Regions from separate parts of the Exiguobacterium sp. Helios genome, predicted to be linked through region 3. Evidence: predicted binding sites of a transcription regulator. Region 3 holds the regulator's gene; each other region holds the start of a gene.
What was found. The regulator Rex, encoded in region 3, represses fermentation and respiration genes when NADH is low (regulators of the CRP and FNR family bind a similar motif). The targets are predictions, from matches to a motif close to TTGTGAAATATTTCACAA.

Region 1 (7,567 bases), 770 kb from region 3:
TGAAATTGAACGACGTACGTGTTCTTCCCGATTTCTCCTAAGCCACCGAGTGCGAAAACGGCTGCTTGATGGTTTTTAACGAACTTCATGCGAACGTTTCAACCTTATAGTCTGGGCTTAGTTTTTCATATTCAAGGAATTCGCCGCTTAACTCACGGATGAATTCGACATTGATATCTTTAATGAGGTGATCAATCGCTGTTCGCACTTCACGAATGTTCTCTCCCTCAACATACATCACTTCTGTCCGTTCCCGTACTGGGGCTTCCGAACGAAGCGGTTGATAAAATACTTTAAAAATCATGTTTAGCAACTCCTTATCAGTCCATTGTTTTTTGTCCTTAGATTAGTATACACGATATCCTACTATTTTTTCATCCTATTCCTAAACCAAGGTCGGCGTAAACGTTAACGCTATGCTATAATTCCACATGTATCCGGCTGAACAGCCAATTAAAAAGAGAAGGTGAAACCATGGCAAATCAGAAAGTCGTCTTTTTCGATATCGATGGAACCTTACTTCACGATGGTCATTTTGTTCCCGAGTCGACCAAACAGGCAATTAAACAGCTACAAGCAAATGGTGTTTATGTAGCCATCGCGACCGGACGTGGTCCGGCGATGTTATCCGGTGTGCGCGAACTGCTCAACATCGATACGATCATTGGTTATAATGGTCAAATCGTTGTTCATCAGAACGAGGTCATTTACAGACGCCCACAACCGATTGAAGATCTTAAGCACTTAACCGCTCGCGCACATCAAAACGGTCATACACTCGTCTATCTAGGTGAAACACAGGGTTTCTCAACTAAACCGTCAGATCAGTTGGTCCAGGAATCCCTTGGAGAACTGGATATTCCTTTACCCGCCTTCGATGAGCAAGCATTTACGACACATGATGTCTTCCAAACGCTTGTCTATTGTACCGCTGAAGAAGAAGCCGAGTACACTCAAAATTACAAAGCCTTTGACTTCATCCGCTGGCATCCGAATGCGATGGATGTCATTAATGTCGGTTCGTCAAAAGCTGATGGTATCAGACAATTCCTGAAGTTGACGAATATCCGGCGCGAAGATACGTTTGCCTTCGGAGATGCGCTGAACGATCTAGAAATGTTACGTTATGTCGGAACCGGCATCGCAATGGGCAATGGTCTTGCTGAAACAAAAGCGGCGGCTGACTTCGTCACAAAACACATTCTAGAAGACGGCATCGAACACGGTCTGAAAGAATTCCAACTCATTTAAATGTAACAAGTACTCAAAAGGCCGAGGAATGATTCCTCAGCCTTTTTTGATATTAATTTTTCACTTTATGGATGGCACGTTCCAAACGGTCCAAGTCATCATTTTCGCCAATGACGACAAGGTAATCCCCTTTTTCAATCAATTCATCCGCTTGTAAGGAAATCATGACGTTTTCGCCTCGTTTGATTGCAACGACGTTGGCACCGTACTTACTCCGCAAATCCAAGTCGATTAATGTCTGATTGGCCATTCGATCACTGACTTTGATTTCAACGATTGAGAATTCTTGTGATAAATCGAGATAATCTAAAATATTTGAACTCATCAGTCCGTTCGCAATCCGGACCCCCATATCCCGTTCAGGGTGAACGATGAAGTCGGCTCCAATCTTACGTAACACCTTTTCATGGTAATCATTTGTCGCTTTGACGGTAATCGATTGAACACCGAGCTCTTTTAAAATTAAAGTCGTCAAAATCGACGCTTGAATATTTTCACCAATCGCAACGATGACATGGTCAAAATTGCGAATCCCAAGACTCTTTAAGACGTTTTCATCCGTCGTATCCGCAATGACAGAATGCGTCGCAATCCCCATGTATTCATTGACACGCTCTTCATCCGAATCAATCGCCAGAACGTCATATCCATTCTTTGATAATTCCCGGACAATCGAACCCCCGAACCGACCTAAACCAATTACTGCGAACTCTCCATTCATGTTCAACTCTCCTTCACAATTCTGCTTCAGTAGTAGTGTACCCGATTCACTTCTAAATTACTATGAACGCTTTTTTAATGCGGTTTTCCGTTTTCAATCCCTTAAAGTGAATGACAAATCCGCTCAAAAAAGTGTGCCACCCTTTATATGGATGACACACGGAATGGTTACGTGACACAGGTTCTGTTTATTTTGCTTTTTTCCCACTGACATAGTCGTTATCAAACAGGAACAATCGTAAGATCAAATACAATGCCGGGATCAATAACATCAATCCGAAGATAAAGACCACAACAAGTGCCGTTGCCATCGTTTCATTAACGACCGCTTTATTGATATCGATGTACGGATAAAGAATGTAAGGAAGATGTGTGTATCCGTATCCGAACCAGGCAACCCCGTATTGCGCCATAACAGCGATAAAGGCAATCCCGTAGTTTTTCTTCAAGTAGACAAGTGTCACCGCGACGCAGAAGAAAAGGAAACTTGCTGCGAACCACCACCAATTACCGTTCAAGATGTTTTCATAATGCCAAGCCGCTTGATTTTTTAAGCCAAAGAAGACTAATGCACAGACAACAATCGTCGGAATACTCCAGAACAATGCCCATTTACGAATCAATGGTGTTGCATTCTCGTCCTTTGCTTTATCCGCATAGAACAACAAGAACATGGCACTGATATAGAGGACGGATACGATCGCAAGCGCGACGACCGTCCAAGAATAAAAGTTCGTGAACAGCTTCGTCCCAAGGAATTCGACTGTCTCATTCGTTTTCCGAATGAATCCACCTTGACTGATCGTCAATGTCGTGGACATCGCTGCCGGAATCAATAGTCCTGTTGCTCCATATAAGAAAGTATAGAACATGCTGTCGTTTGAACCGTAGTTGGCAAACGCGTAAAAGCTACCGCGAATCGCGATTAATACTAAGACGATTGAAGCGGGAACGAGTAAAGCTGTTCCGTAATAATAAGCCGTATCCGGGAAGAACCCGACAAGTCCGACAAAGAAGAAGACGAAAAACACGTTCGTCACTTCCCAAACCGGAGAAAGATAACGGAGAATCAAACGGTTCGTCAAATGATCCCGTTTCGTATATTTTGAATAAAACGCGTAAAAACCGGCACCGAAGTCAATTGAGGCAACGATGAGATATCCATAAAGGAACGTCCAAAGTACGGTTATTCCAAGTGTTTGAATGTCCAACTCGTTCCCTCCTTATTTGTTGTCGTCCGCAAACATCGCTTCACCACGTGTATGATGATCATCTGCGAGTTCTTTGCCGACAGGGTTATTTTTAAACATCCGGAGCAGGACGACTGTACAAATCGTTCCGAGCAACAGATACAGTAAACTGAATAAAATCAACATCGGTCCGACAGCGGTCGAAGTGGTCGCCGCATCAGCCGTTCTCATAATACCATAGAGCGTCCACGGTTGACGTCCGATTTCCGCATACATCCAGCCTGCTTCAATCGAGACGATGGCGAGTGGTCCACCGATAAAGATACCGCGTAACAACCACTTGTTGTATGGATTCAACTTTTTGAGTCGGAAAGCCAATACGAACAGGGCCGAGATGGCGGCTAAATACATGCCGATCGATACCATGATATCGAAGAAATAGTGGACAAACAGTGGTGCCTGGTCCTCTTTGGCGAATTCGTTTAACCCGATGACTTCTGTATCCGGCGCTCCGCCCGCGAGAATGGATAAAGCATACGGAATTTTGACGGCACCTTTGATTTCATAACTGCCGTCCGCTTGTTCATCCAGGATTCCACCGAAAATCAACTCGGCTTCACTTGTTGTTTCAAAATGCCATTCTGCTGCTGCTAATTTTTCCGGCTGGTATTTCGCCAGGTATTTCCCGGAGAAATCTCCGACTAACGCAGTTGAGAACGCAAAGATTAATCCGGCCATGACCGTTAAGCGAAGAGCTTTTTTATGATATGCCGTTTCTGCTGCCGACAAGGTTTTCTTCCGTAACAGATGGAAAGCCGCAATCGCTGCCAGGATAAAAGCAACCGTCAAGTAAGCGGATACGATGACGTGTGTTGCTTTTGTCGGTGTCGCCGTATTAAACATCGCTTTTAACGGTTCGATTTGCGTGAGTGTCCCGTTGACGATTTTAAATCCTTCTGGTGAGTTCATGAATGAGTTGACCGTCGTGATGAAGAAGGCGGATAATGTTGCCCCGATGACGACCGGAATCCCGATTAACCAGTGTAACCACGGATTTTTAAACCGGTCCCATGTGTAGAGATAAATACCGAGGAAAATCGCTTCAAAGAAAAAGGCGAAAGTTTCCATGAACAACGGTAATGCGATCGTTTGACCTGCTACTTGCATCAAAGAAGGCCATAGGAGCGACAATTGTAATCCAATTGCTGTTCCGGTTACGACACCTACCGCTACAGTTACGATATAACCACGCGTCCAGCGTCGAGCCAGAAGAATATAGTCTGAATCTTTTCGTTTAATTCCGATGTACTCCGCTGCGAGTACCATCAATGGAACCCCTACCCCAATCGTCGCAAAGATGATATGGAATGCTAATGTGAGCCCTGTCAATAATCGACTGAGCATGACTGGATCATTGAACATGTGTATAGCCCCCTCTTTCTAGACGTACTTCTATATATTGTTTATATCCGTATCATAGAGAACATAATCATTTGTGTCTGTTTTAAATGTTTGATGTAACAAATTGTTCACATATACTCGTGATTTATTTCACAAAACGTTCGAAAACTGTTCTCTTCTATAAAATGAAAGCCCTTTATCCATTTTTTTCAGGAATAAAGGGCCGATTGTCACGTCTTTTGTTTAGACATATTCGCGGAAATAATGATCGAGTAAATTAATGACGAAGGGAATGGCATCTTCATCCGGATTCAGGGTCGGCTGGTGTAATCCGGACGTAGCATTATTGACACCAAGCCAAAACATCATGCCGGGAATTTCTTTTAACATGAATCCAAAATCTTCTCCTGTCATTGCAGCATCGCACTCAATATAATTCGCATTCATTTTGACGAAGGACGAAAATTTATCAACGACTCGTTGATCGTTGACGACTTCATAATACCGATTTCCAAACTGTAAATCGATTTTTACGCCGAATGAAGCTTCGATGCCGCGTACGATGTCACGCACACGTTGCTCTAGTTTTTCCATGTCTGTTCCGTTAAGCGCACGCATCGTTCCGTCGAGTAAAGCACGACCTGCAATGACATTTTCCCGGATTCCCGCTTCCACTTTCCCGATCGTAATGACACTGCAGTTCATTGGATTGATCGAACGACTGACAATCGTCTGAAGTTGCATGATCAATGCCGCCTGAGCAACAACCGTATCAATCGTCAAATGCGGAAAGGCTGCATGACCGCTTTGTCCATAAATCGTGATATGAACTTCCCGGGCACTCGCAAACAAGACACCAGGCCGGCTTGCAATCGTCCCGACCGGATATTCCGGCGCGACATGCAGACCATACATCTCACTCGGACGATACTTTTCAAACAGCGGGCTTTTGATCATCGGTTCCGCCCCACCCGGTCCTTCTTCAGCCGGTTGGAACAGGAAGACGACATCATCCATGACAGGCAGTTCGACAATCCGGCGTAACAAACCTAAGGCGATGGATGCGTGAACATCATGACCACAGGCATGCATGAAGCCCGGGTGTTCAGAACCAAATGGTAACCCCGTTGCTTCTTCGATTGGTAATCCATCGATATCGGCCCGATATCCAATCGTCCGGTTCCCCGTTAAACCTTTTACGCGGACAAATACTCCTGTTTCGAATGTATCATAACTAACACGATCTTCCGGGTACGACCGGATTTGATCGAGGATAAAAGCTTGCGTTTTAAACTCCTTAAAACCCGGCTCCGGTATTTTATGAAGTTCTCGGCGCATTTCAATTGCGTATTCCATCTGACTGACTTCCTCCTTCTTCTTTGACGATGTCCCAAAACGCTTGGACTTGTTTTAATTCAAGCATCGACTCCGTCGATAGAATCCACGTGTCCCGCTTTAAAATTTTTCCCGATGACGTTTTAAGCGGAATCTGCATCACTTCACTCGCTTCATGAATCGTTGATTCCGGTAAGATGGCAAAACCAATCCCGTGAAGCGCCATCTGTTTACACGTCTCAATCTGGTCAACGACGAGCGTCCGGGCCGGTGGACTCGAAAAACGGTCCTGCCACCATTCTAAAATCTCCTGATAGTACGTCGAGTCACTTTTAAATTGAATGAAAGGACGTTCTGTTTTCCGAAGCTGTTCGAGTGACGTCAGTTCACTGTCAACAAGATATAACGGATCCGAGAACAGCCGTTCCTTCACGCCTTTCCAATCAGGATTTCCGCGGATGATACCAATATGAAAATGCTCTTCCAGCATATGGCGCATCATCTCACTTGACCACCCTGTGACCAATTGGACACGGACATGCGGATAACGTTCGACAAACCGTTTCAGGACACGGGGAAGCCAATATTGTCCCATAATGGACGCGACAGCAATCCGAAGTGTACCGTAAACAGCCCCCTCTTCCGCCGTCAATTCACTTTTAAGCTCCAGTTCTTTTCGGTTCATTTCTTTGGCGAGTCCGATGACTTTTTCACCTTGCGGGGTGATACTCAGTCCACGTGATGAACGAATGAACAGCTTTGTTGCCCAGCGCCGCTCGATTGCGACCAGACGCTGGCTGAGAGCAGGTTGCGAGACAAAAAGACGTTCTGCGGCCCGTCTCATGTTCAATTCTTCTGATAACGTAATCAACATTTCCATTTCCGACACTTGCAATGTATGATTCGACTCCTCATGATATAAGATGGCATTAGTTTAACACGTTAGAGAGGAAGGTACATATGTCACGCTATCATTTTATGTTGATCGTCTCAACGGTCGCGACTTTAGGCAGTTTGTATTTCAGTGAGATTCGCGGATTCATTCCTTGTCCGTTGTGCTGGTGGCAACGTCTGTTCATGTATACGACCGCCATTTATTTGCTTGTATCCTTATTCCGTAATCGCCCGGTCGATGGATTTTTTCTTCGATTATATACGTTACTCGGATTTGCGGTCGCAGCCTATCACGTCATACTCGAACGCTTACCGGACGGAGAAGCACTCTGCACGAACGGTTGCCTCATCAAGTGGGTCAATTATTTTGGTTTCCTGACGATTCCGATGATGAGTTTGATTGCTTTTACGATTTTGATTGCTCTTGCCTTTTATCCGAAACAAAAAAACGCTCAATGAGCGTTTTTTTGTTGCCATTCCGCTGCTACGTTCAACGCGCTCGAGAAAGACAATTCCGATAACTGCCCTTCTCCTTCACACCAATCCCCGACAAAAGCCATCGTCTCCTTATGTCCATCCTGCATAAAATTAGGGAGGGGAGTTTGCCCCATCTTCCATTTGATTTCTTGAACGATCGCCCGCTTCATTGTCCGTTCGACGACCAGACGTTCCTGCCATTGCGGATAATGCTGATCGAGAAGCCGGTGAATCTGTTTGACCTTTTCCGCTAAATAATCTGGATTTCCGACTTCCTGATGCGCAAGATAGGCGACGAC
Region 2 (7,567 bases), 1.2 Mb from region 3:
CGATTGTTGTAGTTCGTATGCTAAAATCACTTTTGCGGAATCATATTGTTTTTTTTCCAGCACACCGGCCTGCTCAAGTTCGTCCAGTTCAAGCATCATCATCGCAATATCCGATTCCCGGTCACCGAGGTACACAATCGTTCCATATGATTTGAGCAATTGCTGAACATCATAAAGTGTTTTCATCGTTCATCGGCTCCTTTACAAATACATCGAGTAAATCGTATGTGGCTTGAAGGGATGTCTCGTGTGTCCGTTCGTAAGAATGACTCGATTCAATCCCGGGACCGAGTAATCCGTGCCGGACATCATGTCCGGCATGGACGGCCGCTGAAGCATCCGAACTGTAATAGGGATAGATATCCACTTTGTATGGAATCGTATGCTGTTGCGCTAAACGTGTGAACTGATGACGTAACGCAAGATCATACGGACCGGAACCGTCTTTTGCACAAATCGAAACCGTGTACTCATCCGAATGTTGTCCTTCTCCAAGCGCTCCCATGTCGACTGCGATATATTCCGCGACATCTTCTGAAAAACCGGCATTTCCTCCAAAGCCCACTTCTTCATAATTGGAGATGAGAATGTGGACAGGATGCGGTAACGTCAGCGTTTTCCATTTCTTGACGAGCTCCAACAATAAAGCAACAGACGCCTTGTCATCAAGGTGACGTGATTTTACGAATCCCGTTTCCGTATGAACGAACCGTGGATCAAACGTTACGACGTCACCTACTTCGATTCCGGCAACCCTTGTTTCTTCTGCCGTTGTCGAACGGATGTCGAGTCGGACCTCGATATTCGTCGCACTCCGTTCTTCCGTATTCGTCACACGTGACGTGTGGACACTTGAATGATGGAAGACAATCGTTCCGGAAACGGTTTGTCCATCCATTTTATGAACTAAACAGTTTTCTCCCTCAATAGCTGTCCACGCATAGCCGCCAAGCTGCGATAGACTGAGACGACCGGTTGGTAAGATTTCCTTCACCATCGCCCCTAACGTATCGACATGTGCTGTCAGTAACCGAATCCGCGACGACTGCCCCGGCAACATGGCAAGCAAAGCCCCTTTTTCTAATTTTTTATATGTAATCCCTTCTTCTTTGAACCGGTTTTCTACATATGTAAGTGCATGAACGGTGAATCCCGTCGGACTAGGAATCTCCACTAAGTCACGAATCGTCTGAACAACTGCCTGCATGTGTTTCACTCCTTTTTTCGAATGTTTTTCCCTTTATATGATACCAAAAGATGGAACAGGCGGGTACTCATTCACTGCTTCGATTGCCTTCCTGCTGAATAAAAAAAGTCGTAGATTCAATTTACATTGACTCTACGACTTTTCATACGTCTAATCTTCCCTTCGAACCAATTTTAAAAAGGAATTGATTCATCCTCCATTAGACGTATTTTTTCATCCAGATATCATCGCGGTATGTTCCATCTTCCAGTTTAACGGAGTCCGGATCTTCCGCGTATACTTCAAAGCCCAGTGATTCATACAGGTTCTGAGCGGCCTCATTGCCGGAAAGCACTGCCAGGATGACTTGTTCGACATCAGGAAGTTGCTTTGCCTCTTCAATCAACGCTTCCATTAGAGCACGTCCTGTTCCGCCACGATAATCCGGTGACACATACACACCAGAAATCATCGCTTTATGCGACTCGCGTGATAATTCGTACGGCTTGACCTGACCAAATCCAAATAACTTTTCACCGTCAAATATTCCGAGCCATACTTCATCCGAATCCGGATCGCCTTCCAGCCCTTCTTGAACATCTTTAATTGGTGTTTGTTGTTCATCATCAAACGAATGACCAAACGCATCTGGATGATTTTTTAATCCTTCCAGTCGAAGACTCCAATACTGTTCTGCATCTTCTTTCGTTAACTTCCGAAATGTATACATGACTGTCTTTCTCCCCTTTATGCGTTTTTACTATTAGACAATATGACATGAGAAACTCTTCTATCCTTTACATAACCTTTTTCTAGTAAAATAAAACCTAGTTTAATCCGGAATTTTCAGCACAAAAAAAATCACTCCTTTTCGATTTGTCGAAAAAGAATGATTTTTTCGCTTTAGGCGGTCGGCTCAATATTAACGGAGAACAGGTTCCATCGTTTGACGCAACACTTCTGCTGAGTGATGGAATTTTTTAAGTTCTTCTTCCGTTAAAGAAACTTCGATGATTTCCCGAACACCTTGCCGGTTGATGATTGCGGGTACACCGATATGGATACCGGAAATCCCATACTGTCCGTCGACATGTGCTCCGACCGTTAAGAGACAGTTCTCATTTCCGAGAATCGCCCGGACGATTCGAACAAGTCCAAGACCAATCGCATAATAGGTCGCCCCTTTTCGTTCGATGATGTGATACGCTGCATCCCGGACATTGATATAAATTTGATCAAGATCCGCTTGAGAGTAACGATCATTTTCCGCTAACAATTCATCAATCGTTTTACCATAGATCCGTGAGTTGCTCCAGGCTGCAAATTCCGTGTCCCCGTGCTCTCCAAGAATGTAGGCATGCGCATTACGGGAATCGATATGGAAGTATTCACCGAGCATTTGACGCAAACGGGCCGTATCAAGAACCGTACCTGATCCAAAGACACGGGATTTTGGAAGACCGGAATATTTCCATGCCAGATGAGCCATGATGTCAACCGGGTTAGATGCAACGACGATGATGCCATCAAAACCAGATTCCATGATTTGGCGTATCATTTCTTTCATGATCAACGCATTTTTAGCAACAAGATCGAGTCGGGTTTCGCCCGGTTTTTGTGGCGCCCCTGCCGTGATAACAATCACTTCCGCATCCTTACAGTCTGAGTAATCCCCTGCCCAGATGCGCATCGGGGAAGAACTGAAAGGTGTCCCGTGATTTAAATCCATCGCTTCGCCCTCTGCTTTGGCTTTATTCACATCGATGATCACCAATTCTTCACACAATCCCGCCGTCGACATCTGATAGGCAAAGCTTGAACCAACAGCCCCCGCACCAATTAACGCTACACGTGTCACTTTCGCATGTAATTCCATCCTTTATATCCACCCTTCTGAAGGTAATTTAAAAGTTTGTTAACTATCTCACAAATAGATTGTAACATCTTTCACAAAGTTTAGGTATTTATGAAACCGTTCACATCTTGTCTAATTTGTGTCAATAATATCCTAACATAAGGAAAAGCGACATCTTCCATTTCCACTTACCACATTCGATACACAATAAAACCAAACATTCCGGCTAACGTACTCGACAAAAAGTTGACTCCGTCATTCCCAAGCCATTTCCATCCCTTTACATAAAGAGTCGGTTGATTGTGGTGAAGACGTTTTTCTGTTTCTTTGAGGCAAACCACACATCGAAATTTCCGCTGGACCGTCCCGCCGAACAATGTATCAAACAAACTTCCTATGATGCCGCCTAACGTCACCAACAACCAGATGTCCGTCGATAAGTCGAACAGTAGATCGCCTGCTGTCGCTATGAACAAGGCGCCGACAATCGTTGCGGTCGTCCCAAGGATTGAAATTGCGCCGCTCGTTCCAGCCGGTACACGCCGTCCCGTTAAGAGAAAAGGATTTTTTTTTGACAAAGGACCAATTTCAGAAGCCCATGTGTCGGCATTTGACGCAGCCAGCACGATCAAAAATAAGACAAGAAACGATGTGTGTTCTGTCCAGAGAAATCCCATCGAAGCCAACGCTGCGATCCCTCCGTTCGCAAGAACCTGCCAGCCGTCACGCGGTCCGTCTTTTTCGACGATTTGATTCACCGACTGTTTTCTTCGTTTCCCAAGTTTCGACAACAGACTGGAACTGCCGAAAAAAAGCAATAACATCAGAAGCCCGGGGTAACCGAATCCGGACAGGACAAGCGCCCCGACGACAAGCGTCCAAATACTGCCGCTGATGGTCAGCAAACGCAGCCGGTATCCGATATAGCCGAGGAAAAAACAAAATAAAATACCGTAGATTACTGGCATACAACGACCTCAGACTCGGTTACAATCTGCTGAACCGGTTGATCGAAGGGTTCCACTTCGAACGCAGAAACCAGTTGACGCTCAAACGCAACCGCTAACGTATGGCCATGATAATCAGCTAATACCCGATCATAAAAACCGCCTCCCCACCCTACACGGTAGCCTTGACGTGTGAACGCCCGTCCCGGAACGATGCAAAGGTCCACTGCACTCAAAGACCTCTCTACCGCCTGGTCATCCGGTTCCCGAATGCCCATCTTTGTTTCTATCAATGGGCTGTTCGGTAAGTATTCAAAAAATCGCATCTCCTGGTGCATGACTTTCGGAATGACAACCTGTTTCCCCAGTTCCCAGGCCTTCAAAATAATCGGCTCTGTCGCACATTCGTTGCGAAAGGAAAGTGTGATGGCAATGGATTGAGCATTTTTCCACTCCGGTAAAGCAAACAAATAATCATAAATCTGCTGTTCTTTTTGTTCACGATGCTCTAACTGATTTAACTGATCTGTAATAAATCGCCGAATTTCCCGTTTTTCCATCTTGCGAATCCCCCTTATTCAACAAAAAAGCCATCACACAAGGTGACGGCTTCCATCTCAATTATTTTACTTCACGGTGAAGTGTGTGCTTACGGAGACGTGGGTTGTATTTCTTCAACTCAAGACGCTCTGGGTTGTTACGCTTGTTCTTCTTAGTGATATAAGTACGGTCACCAGTTTCAGTGCAAGCCAAAGTAATTTTAACGCGCATGGGATTCCCTCCTATCTAGCTCTCGATGTATCAAGTATTTTTGCTTTACATAAGGTTAAGCATACTCAAGTATCGTACCAAGAAAGGAAGTGAATTGCAACTGTTCATCCGTTCTTTTTTGGATTCATTACATGCTGGTATGGATTTTCAAGGTCCACCTGGAATGTACGCAGTTCTTTTGCGACATGATAATCATGTTCGATCCCGTTTCTTGCTTCTTCTCGCTCGAGATAAATGACGTCTGAATGACGTAATGCTTCTCCTTCGAGTCGCTTGATTGCTACGACAAGCCCACCTGTTCCTGACGGAGAACGTTCGCTTTCCAAGTCATACACGTTGCTGACAAGTGGTAAGCCGTTCATTTCAGCAAAGGATTGAGCCGCTGAAGCCGTCTCCATATTAAAGTTATGAACAAGTCGGAACTCGACGATTTTATTCAATGCCTGTGCTTGACGCAAGACTGCCAGATTTAAGCCGGCCAATTGATTATACGTCTGAACGAGCGGTAGACCATTGACCTCGACCTGATAGACATGCACACCGTCTTGATGCTGATAACCGGCTGTCCCTGATGTAATGACATAAACATTTTCACCTGATGCGGCTAATCGTTTCGCATATTCCGCAACGGGACGGTTTGAATCATCGTATTGCGTCGTCACAAGTAAAATAGCTTCGCTGTTCCACGATACCTCACGTTGAACGGCCACATAATAATCATGCGGAGTCAGGAAGACATCCGGTTCAATGTCGGTATCAGCGAGGAACGGATATTCTGCATACCGCTCTTCTAGCCAATCAAGCGTCAGCTCCTGCGCATCGAGACGACGTTCCGTTTCTTCAAATCGTTTAATATGTTCACGGAACCGGTTCGCTGCATATTGTGCCGTTGTCTGTCCATCGAGAATAAACGGCCAGTCACTCGAGACGGCAAGCAGATATTCGCGAATCAACTGACGTTTGGCTTTCACCGTCAATTCATCCTGATGACGATTCCGGGCAACGACGCCTGCCAAACGTTTTTCAAGTTGGTGCAAGTGACGGATCATCCAATCGTTGCGTTCATTGATCCAGACATCCGCATAACCTTTGCGTCCCCACGTTCCCATCGCAATGTGAACCGTTTCGATATCCTGGAAGTGACGTTCCAAAAACATCGCCGGAGAAATCGACTCAATCCCGTAATCTTCGAATCGTTCCATCGTTTTTCCGAGGAAGTCCGGCCCTTCGAACCACCAATGTCCAAATAACTCAGCATCGAACGGTGCCGTCACGAGGAATGGTGGAAAATCTTGTGCGCTCTGCTCATCTAAATGGTTGGCAAGTGCTTCCGCAAAATCAGTCGCATGGACATCTGTCCGTTTCCAAGCCCAATCCCGGACATAATATTCTTTTTGATCCGACTCGCCCGTCACCCGGTGAAGTTTTAATCCTGTATCGTAACGAAGTCCTTCTGGATGCATGAATTCGGCGATTTGATCCCATTCGCGGTCATATGCAAGGTCGCGGTAAAACTCACGGTAATCCGGATGCCCAGGATAACCGATGACCGAACTCCAAATCCGGCCCGAGATGATTTGATCACGCGGGAACAATGCAACACCATGCGGCGAATAGACAGGTGCACCAATCCCGTGTTTCGGGGCAGGATCCGCATTCAGGATAGAATGTTCGTCAACGAACGTATACCGGATTCCTTCTTCGTACATGATCTTATCAAGACCTGGCGTATACGCACATTCCGGCATCCACAGACCCGTCGGACGATAGCCGTAATGGCGTTCGAAACAGTTTAATCCGGTTTGGATTTCAGACCGTGCTGCTTGTTCCGACAACATGTGCGGACTGAATCCGTGTGTCGCGGTACACGTCATCAACTCAAGATACCCTTGTTCTTTATAATGACGGAAGGCGCTGTTTAAGTTCCGGCCCCAATGCTCAAACGTTACTTTTAAGTCGTGGTACCGTTCTTTATAGAAAAGCAAGGCATCACGTTCCTCGTTCCCTAAATCGCGTTGTAACTCCTGTTCAATCAATCGTAACGTATCGTCCAGGTGCTCCACGTAACGATCTTGGATGAGTGAATCTGCTAACATCTCAATGACGGGTGGCGAGATACTGATCGTCCAACCAAGCGGACGCTCCAAGCGATCGATTTCCCACAATAATGGAATATACGTTTCGGAGATGGCTTCGTACATCCATCTTTCTTCTAGACGATGGGCTTCCCGATGTCGGATATATGGTAAATGGGCATGTAACACTAATGAAAAATAACCTTTGCGCATGTCTGTTCTTCCTCTCCTTCTGCTTTCTATCTGTTATCTTCAGCGAACGCGATCAAAATAGGAATACGGACGCAAGACTTCGACCCATTCCGGTTGTTCCAGTTCTCCATATTGCCAATGAGCAACAACCTCTGCAAAACGTCCATCTACGACAGGCTCGTCTCGTGGTGTCTCGATTGGTTTTGAGCGGAGGACAGGAAGAAAATCTCCGTCGATGGTTTGAATACCCCATTCGATGATGTATGTAGTGTTCGGCATCAACGGACGGACAAACCATGTATTCGTCATTTCCGGCAATTCAAATTGATACGTACGATTCGCTTCACCTTTTTCGTAATCACGTAACGTCACATCAATGATCCGCATTTCTTTTCGGAATGAATCGAATGATGCGTGGTAATGTGTCTCAAGCATCTTTCGAGACAATTCAGACAATTCCCAGTAAACATAGACAGATGTCGGAGATTGGACGATCGCATGGATGATGTCGTCTTCGTAATGAGTCGCCATTCCAAATGCA
Region 3 (7,567 bases):
TTTAATTGATAATCGTTCTCAATACAAACGGAAATAAAAGCCTCTCCCAAATGGAGAGACTTTTCATGTCAGTCTTGGAGCTCGGCCCATTCTTCGATTGAACGAATGACAGGTTCAAGCTGACGACCTTTGTCAGTCAAACTGTATTGAATTTTAATCGGACGTTCCGGAATGACGGTCCGGATGACAATACCTTCCGCCTCAAGTTCCTTCATGCGCTCCGTCAGCATACGACCAGATAACTCTGGAATCGCATCTTGAATTTCGTTGAAACGACAGGTCTTCGTCATGAGATGACGTAAAATCAAGCCCGTCCACTTCTTGCCCAAAATTTCAAAGGCATGTTCGACTTTCGGACAAAGGGCAGTCGGAATCAATGTTTCTTCCATCAGCACTCATCCTTTCTATAGTCTTAGTATACCCACTCTGATTCAAAATTACGAATTATTTTACTTAAAGTAATAAAATAAACAAAAACAAATCTGTTTACTTTTAGTAAGTGTTAGTTTATAGTCGTATTTAGGTTACTAAAAGTAATTAAAAAACATTAAGTAAAAGGAGTTTTGATCAAGATGATGGATTTAGGATTATTTCTTATTCGATTGGTGATTGGATTAACATTTGCAGCACACGGGACACAAAAATTGTTTGGCTGGTTCGGCGGGCACGGGATTGCAGGGACGGGCGGCTGGTTCGAATCGATCGGGATGAAACCGGGTAAAATGCTTGCGCTTACGGCAGGACTGGCAGAACTGATTGGTGGTTTACTATTTGCCGGTGGATTGTTCTTATGGTTCGCGGCAGCACTGATTATCGGGTCGATGCTCGTTGCAATCATCAAGGTGCACGGGCAAAATGGTTACTGGGTGACACAGAACGGGTACGAATATAACATGGCACTGATCGTCATCGCCCTTGGCGTCGCCTTGATTGGTGCCGGAGACTATTCACTCGCAGCCATGCTCGGGTGATCAGAGAAAGCGGGTAAAAAGATGAAGTTTGATGCACAGTCACTCAGTCCAAAAGAAAACTATAAATTGTTGATCGGGAGTATCATCCCGAGACCGATTGCCTTTGTCACGACGAAAGGAGCGGACGGAACGGTCAATGCCGCCCCGTTTTCCTTCTTCACCGTCGCTTCGAGCCATCCGCCGCAACTGTTGATTGCCGTCCAAAAGACGGATCAGGGCGAAAAAGACACCGCTAAAAATATTTTGTTGAATAAAGAGTTCGTTATCCATATCGTCAGTGAAGAGATTGTCGAAGCCGTCAATGAAACGGCAGCACCTCTTGCTTACGGGGAAAGTGAATTGAACCGGACGAATCTTACGCTGATCGACAGCGATTTGATTGATGTCCCGGCGGTCGCGGAAGCGAAAATCCGGTTTGAGCTGAAACTGTCACAACACATTGAACTGGAAACAGCTGACTTATTAATCGGCGAAGTCATCCGGTATCATGTCGCGGATGAACTCGAGGAGTCGTTCCGGATTGATGCCGACGGTTTAAAAGCAATTGCCCGTCTTGCCGGCAATGATTATGCGAAAATCGGTGATATCTTCACAATTACCCGTCCAACGAAATAAGATAAAGTCATGCCAAATAGACGAGGGAAGCAGATTCGATGTCTGCTTCCCTCGTCTATTTTTTGTTGCTTACTCCATGTTATGGCGTTTACTGTACTGGAAACCGTCGAGTAGATAAAACAGGACGGCGAGCGCCCAAATCCCGACACAGCTGATTAAAAAGGCCGCTAATGGGGAGACGGCACCGTAATACATGATGATCATCGGATCATTCAGTTCGACGAACGACTGAATCGTCAGCAACGTGCAGATCAGACCGGATAATAAACTGATGAACAGTCCGCTCCATGTCTGAATGACAAGACCGATCATACAGGAAATCAGGATAAACAACGGATAAACGGCATTAAACGCATCCGGACGAATGAAAGCCGAGACGTAGTCCGCATACATCGGAACGAAGTAGAGGACACCGGACAATAGTCCTTGGATCAGATTGATCAGATAACTTTTCGAGCGCATCAGTGGAACGACTCCCACTGTTCCATCAAATCAAGCAAGTCGACATCAATCTGATCGCGTTCTGCCGAAAGGGCGGTCGCTTTCGGAATATCATTAAAGACTTCCGGTTCGCACAACAACTGTTCGATTTCGACCGACCGGTTCTCCAACCGTTCAATTTCTTGTTCGAGCTTCTCCAGCTGTTGTTTCTTTTTGCGCGCTTCTTTTTGCGCCTCTTTATCAATCGTCTTCGTCGAAGCGACTTTGATCGCTTTCGCTTCTTCTGCTTCGAGGCGGGCGATTTCTTCCTTCTCGGCTTTTTTCTCCATATAATACGAGTAGTCACCGAGGTAATCGGTCACGCCGTCTGTACTCATCTCGATGACACGTGTCGCGACGCGGTCGATGAAGTAACGGTCGTGGGAGACGAACAGTAACGTGCCTTCGTAATCGACAAGTGCATTTTCGAGGACCATTTTCGAATCAAGATCCAGGTGGTTCGTCGGCTCATCCAGCACAAGCAGATTCGTTTTCCGTAACTTCAGCTTCGCGAGCGCCAGACGTCCGCGTTCACCGCCCGACAATTCATGGACGAGCTTGAAGACATCATCGCCGCTGAACAGGAACTGCCCGAGAACGGACCGGACTTCCTGTTCGCGCATCAACGGCCATTCGTTCCAAATTTCATCAATGACCCGATTGCGGTCGTTCAGTTCCGCCTGCTCCTGATCGTAGTAGCCAATCGAGACGCCAGTACCGAAACGATAGTCACCGAACAGCGGTTTCAGACGGCCGACAAGCACTTTCAGTAACGTCGACTTGCCGATTCCGTTTGGTCCGACAAGCGCCAGTGATTCCGCACGTTGCAGCCGGAACGTAATGTTTTTCGAGACGGCTTCTTCGTAGCCGACAGCGAGTTGATTGACCTGCAGCACATCATTGCCGCTCTGCTTTTCAATCGGGAATGACAGAACCGTACTGCGTTCGTCACCGTCCGGACGGTCGATCCGGTCGACTTTTTCGAGACGCTTGCGGACACTTTGCGCCCGTTTCGTCGTCGTCGCACGGGCGATGTTACGCTGGATGAAGTCCTGCATCTTCGCGATGTCTTCCTGCTGCTGTTCGAACTGTTTCATTTCCTGTTCGTACAGTGCCGCTTTTTGTTCGAGATACTTCGTATAGTTGCCTGTGAATTTCCGCGACACGTTCCGGGACAATTCATAGACGACGTTGACGACTTGATCGAGGAAATAGCGGTCATGGGAAACGATCAGGACAGCACCACGGTAACCGGACAGGTAGCTTTCGAGCCAGGACAACGTATCGATGTCGAGGTGATTGGTCGGCTCATCGAGAATCAACAGTTCCGGTGCCTGGAGTAACATCTTCGCCAGGGCAAGCCGGGTCCGCTGTCCACCGGAAAGCGTCTGAATCCGGCGGGAATAATCGTCCGGATAAAAACGCATCCCGTGTAAGACAGAGCGGATGTTGGCTTCGAACTGATAGCCGCCGGCTTCCGAGAAGTCGTGTTGCGCTTGATCGTACGTTTTCAGGAGACGGTCATAGGCAGTCGGATCATTTAAAATGTGCTCCATGCCCATTTCGATTTCCATCCGACGAAGCGCCCGTTCCTGATCCTGCAGATGCTCAAAGACGGTCAGCATCTCGTTCCAAATCGATTCGTTCGACTCGAGTCCGCTGTCCTGCGCGAGATAACCAATCCGGACTTCCTTGCTTTTCATGATCTCCCCCGAGTCATGTGACAGCTCCCCGGCGATGATTTTTAAAAGTGTCGATTTTCCGGCACCGTTTCGTCCGACGAGGGCAATCCGGTCCCGTTCCTGTACTTCGAGTTTAATATTGTCTAAAATCGGCTCTACGCCGAATGATTTTGAGAGTTGGTTTACTTGTAAGAGAATCATATCCATCCATCCTTCCACCCTTTAGTCTATCACGAAAAATCCTGCCGAATATAATATTTGTTACTCTATGTGAAGTGGTTTACAATCAAGGAGAGTAGAATTCTTTGCATTGATTTGGGTGCCACGTCAGAACGTGGCCGAAGGGGGAACTGCAGTATGAATGGGCCAGACACAAAAATACCACAAGCAACGGCGAAACGACTGCCGTTATATTATCGTTTTATCCAAAGTCTCTATAACTCCGGCAAGCTGCGCGTCTCGTCAGCAGAGCTCAGCGAAGCGGTCAAAGTCGACTCTGCGACGATCCGTCGTGACTTTTCCTACTTTGGGGCGTTAGGGAAAAAAGGGTACGGTTATAACGTTCAACATTTGTTAACATTTTTCCGAAAGACACTCAACCAAGACGAGGTCACGAATGTCGCCTTAATCGGGGTCGGACATCTCGGAACAGCGTTTGCAAATTATAACTTTTTAAAGAATAATAGTACTCGTATCGTCATCGCGTTTGACGCCGATGAAGACAAGGTCGGAACAACGACGCAGGACGTTCCGATTTATCACGTCTCGGATATGAAAGAACAAATCAAAGCGAACCATGTCGATGTCGCCATCTTGACGGTACCGTCGCAGTTCGCGCAGTCAGTAGCGGATGAGTTAGTTGAGTACGGTGTGACCGGCATTCTGAACTTTACACCGGCCCGGTTGAATGTCCCGGCCCACGTCCGGGTGCATCACATCGATCTGTCAATCGAGCTGCAGTCGCTCGTCTATTTCATGAAGCATTATTCGCAATCAGCTGAAGGAGTGAAATCATAATGGAAAACTTAATCCCGTTAACACTTGGTATTGGACCGGCAAGCATCGCCTTGATCGGTGTCGTCGCCCTCATTATCTTCGGACCGAAGAAATTACCGGAACTCGGCCGCGCGGCCGGTCAAACGTTAAAAGAGTTCAAGAGTGCGACACACGGCATCATGGAAGATGATAAGGATAAAAAGGACGAAATGAAAGAGAAGTGAGTGAATCATGGCGATCGATCAAGAACAGAGTGTGACATCGCACTTAGATGAACTGCGTAAGCGGATCATCTGGTCGCTCATCATCGTGGTAGTCATGTTTATCGCAGCCTTTCCGCTCGTCCGGCCGCTCGTCCGTTTCTTACAGGCCGACTTAAAGGAACTCGGAATCGGTTTAAATGCGTTTAACGTCGTTGATCCGTTGATGTTATATCTGAATCTTGCGTTCATCATCGCAATCGTCTTGGCGTCCCCGTTTTGGATGTACCAGCTTTGGGCGTTCATCCGTCCCGGTCTGCACGACCAAGAACAAAAAGCGACGTTGACGTACATTCCCGTGACGTTTTTCTTATTCCTTGCGGGTGTTTCCTTTTCTTATTTTTGGCTGTTGCCGTTTTTACTGGAAGTATCAACGGAACTCGGACAAGAGCTTGGGATTGAACAGGTCATCGGGGTCGAGAACTATTTCAGTTTCCTGATCCGGTTGACGATTCCGTTTGGTCTGTTGTTCCAGTTACCGGTCGTGACGATGTTTTTGACACGGCTCGGACTCGTAACGCCGTTCTTCATGCGGAAGAATCGGAAGTATGCGTATTTTGCGTTGTTCGTGATCGCGGCGTTGATCTCACCGCCCGACATTACGTCGCATTTGATGATTTCTGTTCCTTTGTTCATCCTCTATGAAATCAGTATCATCATCTCGGCACGGACGTATAAAAAAGTGCTGATCCTGGAGCAACAGGCTGAACTGGAACGACAAGCGGATATGATGCGTGAGCTGAACAAATAACGGAAGATTCTCCTTTGCCGGTAAGGTGAGGGAGATTTTTTTGTAAGCGGTCTAATTTTATATTGAAAAAATGAACAGCAATGGGTATACTCATTATAGAAACACACGGGGGCTTAGCTCAGCTGGGAGAGCGTTTGGCTGGCAGCCAAAAGGTCGTCGGTTCGAGCCCGATAGTCTCCATATTGCTTTACCTGCCGAAACCTTGGGAAACCAAGGTTTTTTTTGTCCTTTTTTATTCACCTGTAAGAAATAGATAAGGGAATATAAGGATTTATTCATTTTGTGATGTAATAAACAAACAAATATTTTTAAAAAGCACCAAATTTAAATTGTATATTAAGCGAAAGTTAATTAAACTAAAAATACAGAATTTTCGTTTAATACGTTTTTGCTCCACATTACATTTTTGGAAAAGAGGAAAAGGAATGAAGAAAAAGAAGATTGCTCTGATGGCGGCTGCCCTCATGACATCTTCCAGCCTAGTTCATGCTGAGGGACACGTGTCATCACAAAAAGTGGATGTACAAAAGCCACAAGCACTCTCACTGAAAAAAGCGGGTCAAGAAAAGTCATACAGTCAAAACGAAAAAGTACGGATTGTCGTCGAGCTCGATCAAAAAGCAGCGATTGAACACGCGCAGGCACAAAATAAGCGTTACAGCACGTTAAGCAACACGGAAAAAATTATTCTTAAGAATCAAATCGTCAACAAACAGAAGGAAGTCAAAGCGGCAATTGCCCAAAAAGACATTTCTGTTTCGTATAAAGAAAGCTTCACGACCGTATTGAACGGGTTCAGCGGGGAAGTCAAATATGGTGAAATCAAGGAACTGAAAAAATTAAGCGGGGTCAAAAACGTACATATCGCACACGAATATGCGCGTCCGGAAGTCGAAAAGGGCGCAACACCAAACATGTTACATAGTAAAGACATGGTCAATGCGAAGCAGACATGGCAGGACTACGGCTATAAAGGGGAAGGAACGATCGTTGCCGTCATCGATACGGGAATCGATCCGACGCACAAGGACATGGTCCTCAGTCCGGAGACGAAAGTCGATTTGACGTCGTCAAAAGTCGAAAGCTTTAAATCGTCAAAAGGTTTAAAAGGAAACTACTTCACGGAAAAAGTACCGTACGGCTATAACTATGCGGATCATGACAGCGAAATCCGTGATCTTGGGCCAGGCGCTTCGATGCACGGGATGCACGTCGCCGGTACAGTGGGTGCCAACGGCGATGAAACGAACGGTGGAATCAAAGGGGTTGCACCGGAAACACAACTCCTCGCGATGAAGGTCTTCGGCAATGATCCAGGGATGCCGTCGACATTCAGTGATATCTATATCAAAGCGATTGATGATGCGATTGCGCTAGGAGCAGACGTCATCAACATGAGTCTTGGTTCAACGGCATCCTTCGTCCAAAAAGATGATCCGGAACAAAAAGCAATCGTCAATGCGATGAACAACGGTATTTTGTGTGCAATTTCAGCCGGAAACTCGGCATTTGCCGGAAGCGGCGCCGGAAACCCGTACGCGTCGAATCCAGACGTCGGTGTCGTCGGCTCGCCGGGCTTAATCAGCGAATCGCTGCAAGTCGCGTCAGTTGAAAACACACAGCTGACACTCGAAGGAATGGCATTGACGGTCGACGGGCAGGACGCAGGTTACCTCGCTTATCAGAAACAAGACTCGCCGAATCCGATTGCGGTCTTTGATAAAGAGAAGATGGATGTCGTCTATGTTGGTGACGGCAGTGAACCGAATTATGCTGGCAAAGACGTCAAGGATAAAGTCGTCTTCGTCGTCC
Region 4 (7,567 bases), 110 kb from region 3:
GTCGTCCAGAAGGCGGCGAGTGACGTATTCGGAGGACACGACCGCATCACCTTGATTCCGCCGCTCGACGTCTTTGACTTCCATAACTTTGCGAGCCGGGCGCACCTTATCTTGACGGATTCCGGCGGCGTTCAGGAAGAAGCTCCGTCACTCGGTGTGCCGGTTCTCGTCTTACGCGATACGACCGAACGTCCGGAAGGCGTTAAAGCGGGAACGCTGAAGCTGGCCGGAACGGATGAAGAAACAATCTATCGTCTCGCGAGTGAGTTGCTCGAGGACGAAGCAGCGTATAACAAGATGGCCCAGGCTTCAAATCCTTACGGAGATGGTCATGCTTCCGAACGGATTGCAGCGGCGATTCTGGAACATTTTAATCAGGATGCGGAGTTTGAGCCGTTTAAAGTCGAAAACTGACGAAAGTTTAGACATACAGCAAAGGACCGATGTCCCCGTCAAAAACGGAGGCACCGGTCCTTTTATGGAATCCAACAGATCATCTGTTCCAAAGATGGACGTACGAACGATGTGTCAACAGTCCGAGTGAACGTCCTCATTTCATGCGACTCCTGCAGGGAAAAGCGCGTTTTTTGCGCTGTCAGAGACAAACAAGACCCGGTTTCCTGACCACAGGTGCAGGAAAGCTGGCTTGTGTCTCGCCTGCGGAAAGCGAATGAGGAAGAGGGCGGAACACCTGTCACGATAGAATGACGCATTATCTTTGGGAAAGAGACGGCACTTCTTTTGGACAATAATTAATACCCCATTGTTCCCTTACGCCCAGTGCGACGGGCGGAGCAACCGTTCCGGAAGACGTGTCTTCATATTGCCTTGCGCCGCATTGACCTGCGCCTGCGTCAAAAACAGCGCGTCGGTCAGATCGGCTCCTGCCAACTGACAGTCACGCAGGTCGGCACCGAGGAAGTTGACGCCACGCAACCGGCTGTTCGATAAGTTCGTCGCGAGCAAAAACTGTCCGCGGACACTTATGCCGGAAAAGTCCTGTCCGGCAAGATTTTTCCCGATCCAGTCGCGGGGAAGTGGGCGTCTGCTCGTCCCTGAAAACGGTGTTTGAACCAGTCCTTCGATTTTTGCAAGGAGCGGTAGCAATGTTGCCCTTACCTGATCGAGATCGAGTGCTGCAAGCTCGTCCGGAGAAGAACCGGTCATTGCATCCAGTTCAGCCAGCTTATTTTCTAGCAGATGATGAATCGAGCGGGTGGCTGGCCGGATGCCGTCTGTCAGGTACCACATCATTTCCTGCAGATGGACCATCTTCGGATACAGGGCGTACATGACCGGTTTTGTCGTCTCATCGTACACGCCGGAAAATGTCACTTGCGAAATCTGTTGTCCGGCACCAAAGCAGTCATAAACGGTACATCCTTTATACCCGCTCGGGCGCAAACGGTCATGAATCCCGCAACGGTAATCAGCATCTAAATTCCGGCATGGTGTCGCTTCCGGTTTGTTGTGACCAAAATCGCTTGAGGCGGAAAAAGCGAGTGCCGTACAACACAATCCGAAGCAGTCCCCGCACTGAACTCGAAAGCGTTCGGTTTCCATTCTCTTCACATCCTTTTGATTTGTTCATGTCACTTCTTTTTACCATATGTAGACAATCATTTTCAAATCACAATTAACGAGTAAACGAGCAGTGGTTCCACTCAAATGGAAGAACTAAATATATGATTTTTGTAAAAAAACAGCTGCACTATGACCTTGAAAGCAGCAAATCATCCGTGAATTTTTAAGCTGTGACAAGGCACACACGAAACGAATTGGAAATCGTCTGCGGGCTTTGTTACAAACAGATGTCAGAGGGGTTTTCGTGTCCCGAAACGGAAGCGTTTACAATTGTGAAGAAAAAATGTTTTTTCACAAAATCGACACAAATCAAATTTAGATGACTTGTTTCTCATTATGAAAGACGATATAACGTTACTGTTCAATGGTTTTGTTCACCTAGTGAACCATCTCGATAAACGTTGATAGTACTACATATTTTCTTCACATCTTCGTGAAAAGAGTGCCGGGGGAGACCTCTGTGAAAACCTTATCAATTGTTGATATACAATGGTTTCGACGGTCCATTTTAATTGTGAATTCATTTGACTATGAAATGGTTCTCATTGTATTCTTGACTAGTATGAAAATCCGCAAATTGTGGGAAAGAAAAAGAACTCACAACTGGGAAAAGGGGGTCGTCTCTAGTGCGCCAAAAAGGGCTCGCGACGAGTATGGTCATGGCCTCGCAAATTTCGACGGCACTAGCCGCACCGATCGTCATCGGCTTTCTTGTTGGGAACTATGGGGAACAGCAGGACTGGTGGCAAAAGATGGGCGCGACGTTTGCAGTGTTCATCGGGATTTTCATCGGAATTCTCTGCATGATCGCAATGATCAGGCACTTGTTAGGAGACAAGACATGAATATCATCCTTCAAGATGCGTTGTATCGTGCGTACTTACGATGGTTTGGACTCTACTATGGAATCCTTGCCGTTCTGTTACTTGTCGGTTATCCGAGTGATCCGGTGATTTATGGACTGGCGCTGGGTGGGGCAGGTAGCTTCATGATCTTGACGCTGCAACGATTAAGCGTCGATCGAATGTATCGTGTAATCGAGCGTGGGCGCAAGCCGATGTCTCGAGGGACCGTATCACGCATGGCGGTCGCGGTACTCTGTGTGATGATCGGCTTGAAGTATGAAGCCGAATTGTCATTAACTGCGGTGGTAATAGGCCTTCTCGCCGGCCACGTCATACAATTTTGTGAGTATTTTACTCACGAACTTAAGCGGGAAAAGAGGTGAATAATCAAATGAACCACGAAATGCCACTTTACGAAATCCCACTCTGGGGCGACTTCGTTCTGTACGGTAGCTGGACAAACTTGATCACAGTGCTGATTGCAGCTGCTCTCGTTTTCCTGATTGCCGTGGCCGGTACGCGACGTCTTGTGATGAAGCCGACCGGTGCTCAAAACGTGATGGAGATGTTCCTCGAGTTCGTTCGCGGAATCATCAGCAGCACGATGGACTGGAAAACAGGGGGTCGCTTCCTAACTTTCGGAATGACACTGTTCCTGTTCATCATCGTGTCCAACTTAATGGGTCTTCCCTTTAACGTTGTGACGGGTCACTACATTTGGTTCAACTCACCAACTGCAGATCCGTATGTGACACTTGCACTTTCATCTATGGTAGTGGTCATGAGCCATTATTACGGTGTGAAAATGCGCGGCTTCGGCTCGTATGCGAAAACGTTTATGACGCCGATGTTTATTATTACCATCATCGAAGAATTCGCAAACACGTTGACACTTGGTCTTCGTCTTTACGGTAACATCTTCGCGGGTGAGATCATGATTGGTATCATTCTCTCGATCGGTATCATCTCTGGAACGAACGATTTCCAATTCCTCGGACCAGTCGGTGTCATCCTGTCAGCGATCCCAATGTTGATCTGGCAAGGATTCTCACTCTTCATCGGAGCAATCCAAGCGTATATCTTCCTTATCTTAACGATGGTTTACATCGGGCATAAGGCAGCGCACGACCATTAATTCGAAGGTAAAGCATCTGCTTTTCCGATAATCGCACGACCAAATTTCGAACACAATCTAGGGAGGCAATTCATAATGGAACTTATTGCAACAGCGATCATCATCGGACTCGGCGCACTCGGCGCAGGTATCGGTAACGGTCTTATCGTAAACGGTACAGTATTAGGACAAGCACGTCAGCCAGAACTCAAAAACGAACTTCGTCAAACGATGTTCATCGGTATCGGTCTCGTTGAGGCACTTCCAATCATCGGTGTAGCGGTCGGTTTCCTTCTCCTCAACTCTTAATCCGTATTTAATTTTACGTACCAAGAACTGAGCTACATAGGGCGTTATTCGTTCCACTAGAGTGAACCGTCATGGGGGCTGAGGCTCCCTTATGTAGATATTAGAAGTAGGACCAACCACGAGGGGAGTGTAATCGAATGAATCTCACGTATCTTGCGGCAGAAGCAGGCGGCGAAGGTAGTCACCTCTTACTTGCTAACATGATCGTCACGATCGTCGTTTTCCTCTTGCTCCTCATCCTCTTGAAGAAATTCGCATGGGGCCCGCTCGTCAACATGATGAAAGCGCGGGAAGAGCATGTGGCTAGCGAGATCAATTCGGCTGAAAAAAGCCGGAAAGACGCTGAAGTCTACGTAGAACAACAACAAGCAGAACTGAGCAAGGCACGTACGGAAGCACGTGACCTGTTAGAAGCATCACGCCGTCAAGCTGAGGCAGAACAAGCACGTGCGATGGAGCAGGCACGTGTCGAAACAGAATTGAGCAAGGAAGAAGCTCGCCGTGCAATCGAACGTGAACGCGCTGAAGCACAAGCTGCTTTGAAGAACGATGTTGCTCTTCAAGCAATCGCTGCAGCACGCCACGTCATGAAAACACAGCTTGCGACAGACGAAGCGGCACAACGTGCACTCGTCGACCAATTCCTCGCTGACACTAAGGGCACGAACTAATGCGTGACCACGTAGCGGGACGCTACGCAAAAGCGCTCTTCGATCTTGCACTTGAGCACCATGTGCTCGAACAAGCAGAAGCTGATGTGCGAACGCTCGGCGAAGTGCTCCACGCAACACCAGAGCTCGCATCGGTTTTAGGAAACCCGTCGATTTCTGCAGAAGAGCTGAAGCAAGTCCTTCATACGAGCTTCACAGGCTTCAATACGATTGTCTTAAATACGATCCTCGTCATGGTCGAAAACGACCGGGCACCGGAAGTATTGTCATTGCCGGAGCATTTCATCGCGTTGTTGAATGAGCACCGTAACGTTGCAACAGCAATCGTGACAAGTGCATACAAACTGTCGGACGAAGAACTCACGAACGTGAAGGAAACGTTTGGCCAAAAATCAGGAAAAACGCTTGAAGTAGAAAATGTTGTTGATACGAACGTAATCGGCGGACTTCGTGTTCAAATCGGTTACACGACATATGATGGCACGATCGAAACGAAACTAACGCGACTTGAGCGTGAGCTGTTAAAAGCGTAAGAAAATAGGGGTGAAACGCATGAGCATTAGAGCTGAAGAAATCAGCGCCCTGCTTAAAGCGCGTATCGCGCAGTACGGTTCTACGATGGAAGTGAACGAGACAGGTACAGTCATCCAAATCGGTGATGGTATCGCTCGTGCACACGGACTCGACAACGTCATGTCGGGAGAGCTCGTAGAATTCGCTAACGGCACAATGGGCTTGGCGCAAAACTTAGAAGAAGGCAACGTCGGTATCATCATTCTTGGTGACTACCTTGAAATCAAAGAAGGTGACTCTGTTCGCCGTACGGGCCGCATCATGGAAGTACCAACAGGAGACGCACTCCTCGGACGTGTCGTCAACCCGCTTGGTATGCCAATCGATGGTCTTGGTCCAATCGAAACAGAACACTATAACCCGATCGAGCGTAAAGCTTCTGGTGTTATGGCACGTAAATCGGTTCACGAACCACTTCAGACGGGAATCAAGGCAATCGATGCCCTCGTTCCAATCGGTCGTGGACAACGTGAGTTGATCATCGGTGACCGTCAGACGGGTAAAACGTCAATCGCCATCGATACGATCATCAACCAAAAAGAAGAAAACATGATCTGTATCTACGTCGCAATCGGACAAAAAGAATCAACAGTCCGTGGTGTTGTTGAAACACTCCGTAAAAACGGTGCACTTGATTACACAATCGTCGTTTCGGCAGCAGCTTCACAGCCGGCGCCACTTCTTTACCTCGCACCATTCGCTGGTGTAGCGATGGGTGAACACTTCATGGATCTCGGCAAGCACGTTCTTGTCATCTATGATGATCTTTCAAAACAAGCAGCGGCATACCGTGAGCTTTCGCTTCTTCTGAAGCGTCCACCAGGCCGCGAAGCCTACCCGGGTGATGTCTTCTACCTTCACTCACGTCTCCTTGAGCGTGCAGCGAAATTGAACGACGGACTTGGTGCAGGTAGCTTAACAGCTCTTCCATTCATCGAGACACAAGCGTCGGATATCTCGGCTTACATCCCGACAAATGTTATCTCGATCACGGATGGTCAAATCTTCCTTCAATCGGATCTCTTCTTCTCAGGTGTCCGTCCAGCGATCAACCCGGGTCTCTCGGTATCGCGTGTAGGTGGTTCGGCTCAAGTGAAAGCGATGAAGAAGGTAGCGGGTACGCTCCGTCTTGACCTCGCTTCTTACCGTGAGCTCGAAGCCTTTTCACAGTTCGGATCTGACCTTGATAAAGCGACACAATCGAAGCTTAACCGTGGTGAGCGGACAGTAGAGGTTCTGAAACAGGACCTTAACCAACCGTTGACTGTCGATAAGCAAGTCATCATCATCTATGCCTTGACTCGTGGTCACCTTGATGATGTTGCCGTTTCAGATATTCGTCGTTTTGAAAAGGAACTCAACCTCTGGCTCGATCAAAACCGCAAACAACTTTGCGACGAGATCCGTAAAACAGGTAACCTTCCAGCTGACGAAGAAATCGTTACTGCAATCTCAGAATTTAAGAAAACGTTCCAACCGACTGTCTAAGGGATTTCTCTTAGACTCGGCGGAACACTCTTGATACTAACAAGGTGGTGAATCGAAATGGCATCGTTGCGCGAGATACAAATGCGGATCAACTCGACGAAAAGTACGAAACAGATCACGAAAGCGATGAACATGGTTTCGGCGTCGAAACTGAACCGCGCTCAAGCACATAGCGCGAAGTTCCAGCCTTACATGCTGAAAATGCAGGAAGTGCTCGGAACCATTGCGAATGGCACGACAGGTGCTAGCCATCCGATGCTCGAAAAACGTCCTGTCAAAAAGACAGGGTATATCGTCATCACATCGGATCGCGGCTTAGCTGGTGCATATAACGCCAACGTGCTGCGTGAAGTCTACCGGGAAATCAATGAAAAGCATACTACGGACAGTTACGTCTTGTTCGTGGTCGGTAAAGTCGGTGTCCAGTTCTTCCGTTCACGCGGAATCACGGTCACGGATGCGATCACAGGACTAAACGATTCTCCTTCGTATGTCGATGTCGCAGAAATCGTGAAGCGTACAGTGAGTGCGTTCACGCTCGGCGAAATCGACGAACTCAAGCTGTGCTACAACCACTTCATGTCTGTCATCAGCCAGGAAGTGAAAGTCGAAACCCTTCTCCCGCTCGGAGAAATCGAAGCTTCGTCTTCGACGACTTATGAGTACGAGCCAAGCGAGGAACAAATCCTGGCTGAACTCCTTCCGCGTTATGCGGAGAGCTTGATTTTCGGTGCGCTTCTTGACGCGAAAGTAGCAGAACATGCGTCACGTATGACAGCAATGCAAAGTGCGACAGATAACGCAGATGACTTGATCGGTCGATTGACTCTCGTCTACAACCGGGCTCGACAAGCTGCAATCACGCAAGAAATCACAGAGATCGTCAGTGGAGCCGCTGCCCAGCAGTAATCTACTCGGCGTAATGATAGCTAGGAGGAAACACGATGAACGAACTCGGTTTAAAAGGCCGCGTCGTCGCGGTC

Region 1: a site for Rex is predicted at 4,701-4,718, ahead of HNY42_RS11880 (cytochrome ubiquinol oxidase subunit I). Genes of this name have one in related genera too.
Region 2: a site for Rex is predicted at 3,099-3,116, ahead of HNY42_RS05920 (L-lactate dehydrogenase). Genes of this name have one in related genera too.
Region 4: a site for Rex is predicted at 2,113-2,130, ahead of HNY42_RS15095 (AtpZ/AtpI family protein). Genes of this name have one in related genera too.

The regions. Positions count from the first base shown of each region.
Region 1 covers NZ_CP053557.1:2,261,447-2,269,013, forward strand. The annotation lists gene rnjA (ribonuclease J1) at 1-89, opposite strand, end outside; gene HNY42_RS11860 (DNA-dependent RNA polymerase subunit epsilon) at 86-304, opposite strand; gene HNY42_RS11865 (Cof-type HAD-IIB family hydrolase) at 475-1,251, shown strand; gene HNY42_RS11870 (potassium channel family protein) at 1,304-1,972, opposite strand; gene HNY42_RS11875 (cytochrome d ubiquinol oxidase subunit II) at 2,160-3,182, opposite strand; gene HNY42_RS11880 (cytochrome ubiquinol oxidase subunit I) at 3,195-4,583, opposite strand; gene HNY42_RS11885 (N-acetyldiaminopimelate deacetylase) at 4,806-5,918, opposite strand; gene HNY42_RS11890 (transcriptional regulator CcpC) at 5,902-6,792, opposite strand; gene HNY42_RS11895 (disulfide bond formation protein B) at 6,858-7,250, shown strand; gene HNY42_RS11900 (FAD-dependent oxidoreductase) at 7,244-7,567, opposite strand, start outside.
Region 2 covers NZ_CP053557.1:1,153,802-1,161,368, reverse strand. The annotation lists gene HNY42_RS05935 (YqgQ family protein) at 1-186, opposite strand, end outside; gene HNY42_RS05930 (M42 family metallopeptidase) at 170-1,207, opposite strand; gene HNY42_RS05925 (GNAT family N-acetyltransferase) at 1,407-1,916, opposite strand; gene HNY42_RS05920 (L-lactate dehydrogenase) at 2,109-3,062, opposite strand; gene HNY42_RS05915 (DUF92 domain-containing protein) at 3,230-4,009, opposite strand; gene HNY42_RS05910 (5-formyltetrahydrofolate cyclo-ligase) at 4,000-4,548, opposite strand; gene rpmG (50S ribosomal protein L33) at 4,610-4,759, opposite strand; gene HNY42_RS05900 (glycoside hydrolase family 57 protein) at 4,864-7,047, opposite strand; gene HNY42_RS05895 (DUF4912 domain-containing protein) at 7,087-7,567, opposite strand, start outside.
Region 3 covers NZ_CP053557.1:3,029,071-3,036,637, reverse strand. The annotation lists gene HNY42_RS15655 (winged helix-turn-helix transcriptional regulator) at 69-389, opposite strand; gene HNY42_RS15650 (DoxX family protein) at 573-971, shown strand; gene HNY42_RS15645 (flavin reductase family protein) at 993-1,586, shown strand; gene HNY42_RS15640 (hypothetical protein) at 1,656-2,048, opposite strand; gene HNY42_RS15635 (ABC-F family ATP-binding cassette domain-containing protein) at 2,048-3,949, opposite strand; gene HNY42_RS15630 (redox-sensing transcriptional repressor Rex) at 4,106-4,765, shown strand; gene HNY42_RS15625 (twin-arginine translocase TatA/TatE family subunit) at 4,765-4,968, shown strand; gene tatC (twin-arginine translocase subunit TatC) at 4,976-5,755, shown strand; tRNA gene HNY42_RS15615 (tRNA-Ala) at 5,863-5,935, shown strand; gene HNY42_RS15610 (S8 family serine peptidase) at 6,181-7,567, shown strand, end outside.
Region 4 covers NZ_CP053557.1:2,922,368-2,929,934, reverse strand. The annotation lists gene wecB (non-hydrolyzing UDP-N-acetylglucosamine 2-epimerase) at 1-414, shown strand, start outside; gene HNY42_RS15100 (pentapeptide repeat-containing protein) at 772-1,563, opposite strand; gene HNY42_RS15095 (AtpZ/AtpI family protein) at 2,211-2,429, shown strand; gene HNY42_RS15090 (ATP synthase subunit I) at 2,426-2,812, shown strand; gene atpB (F0F1 ATP synthase subunit A) at 2,821-3,564, shown strand; gene atpE (F0F1 ATP synthase subunit C) at 3,640-3,852, shown strand; gene atpF (F0F1 ATP synthase subunit B) at 3,990-4,523, shown strand; gene HNY42_RS15070 (F0F1 ATP synthase subunit delta) at 4,523-5,056, shown strand; gene atpA (F0F1 ATP synthase subunit alpha) at 5,076-6,584, shown strand; gene atpG (ATP synthase F1 subunit gamma) at 6,642-7,493, shown strand; gene atpD (F0F1 ATP synthase subunit beta) at 7,529-7,567, shown strand, end outside.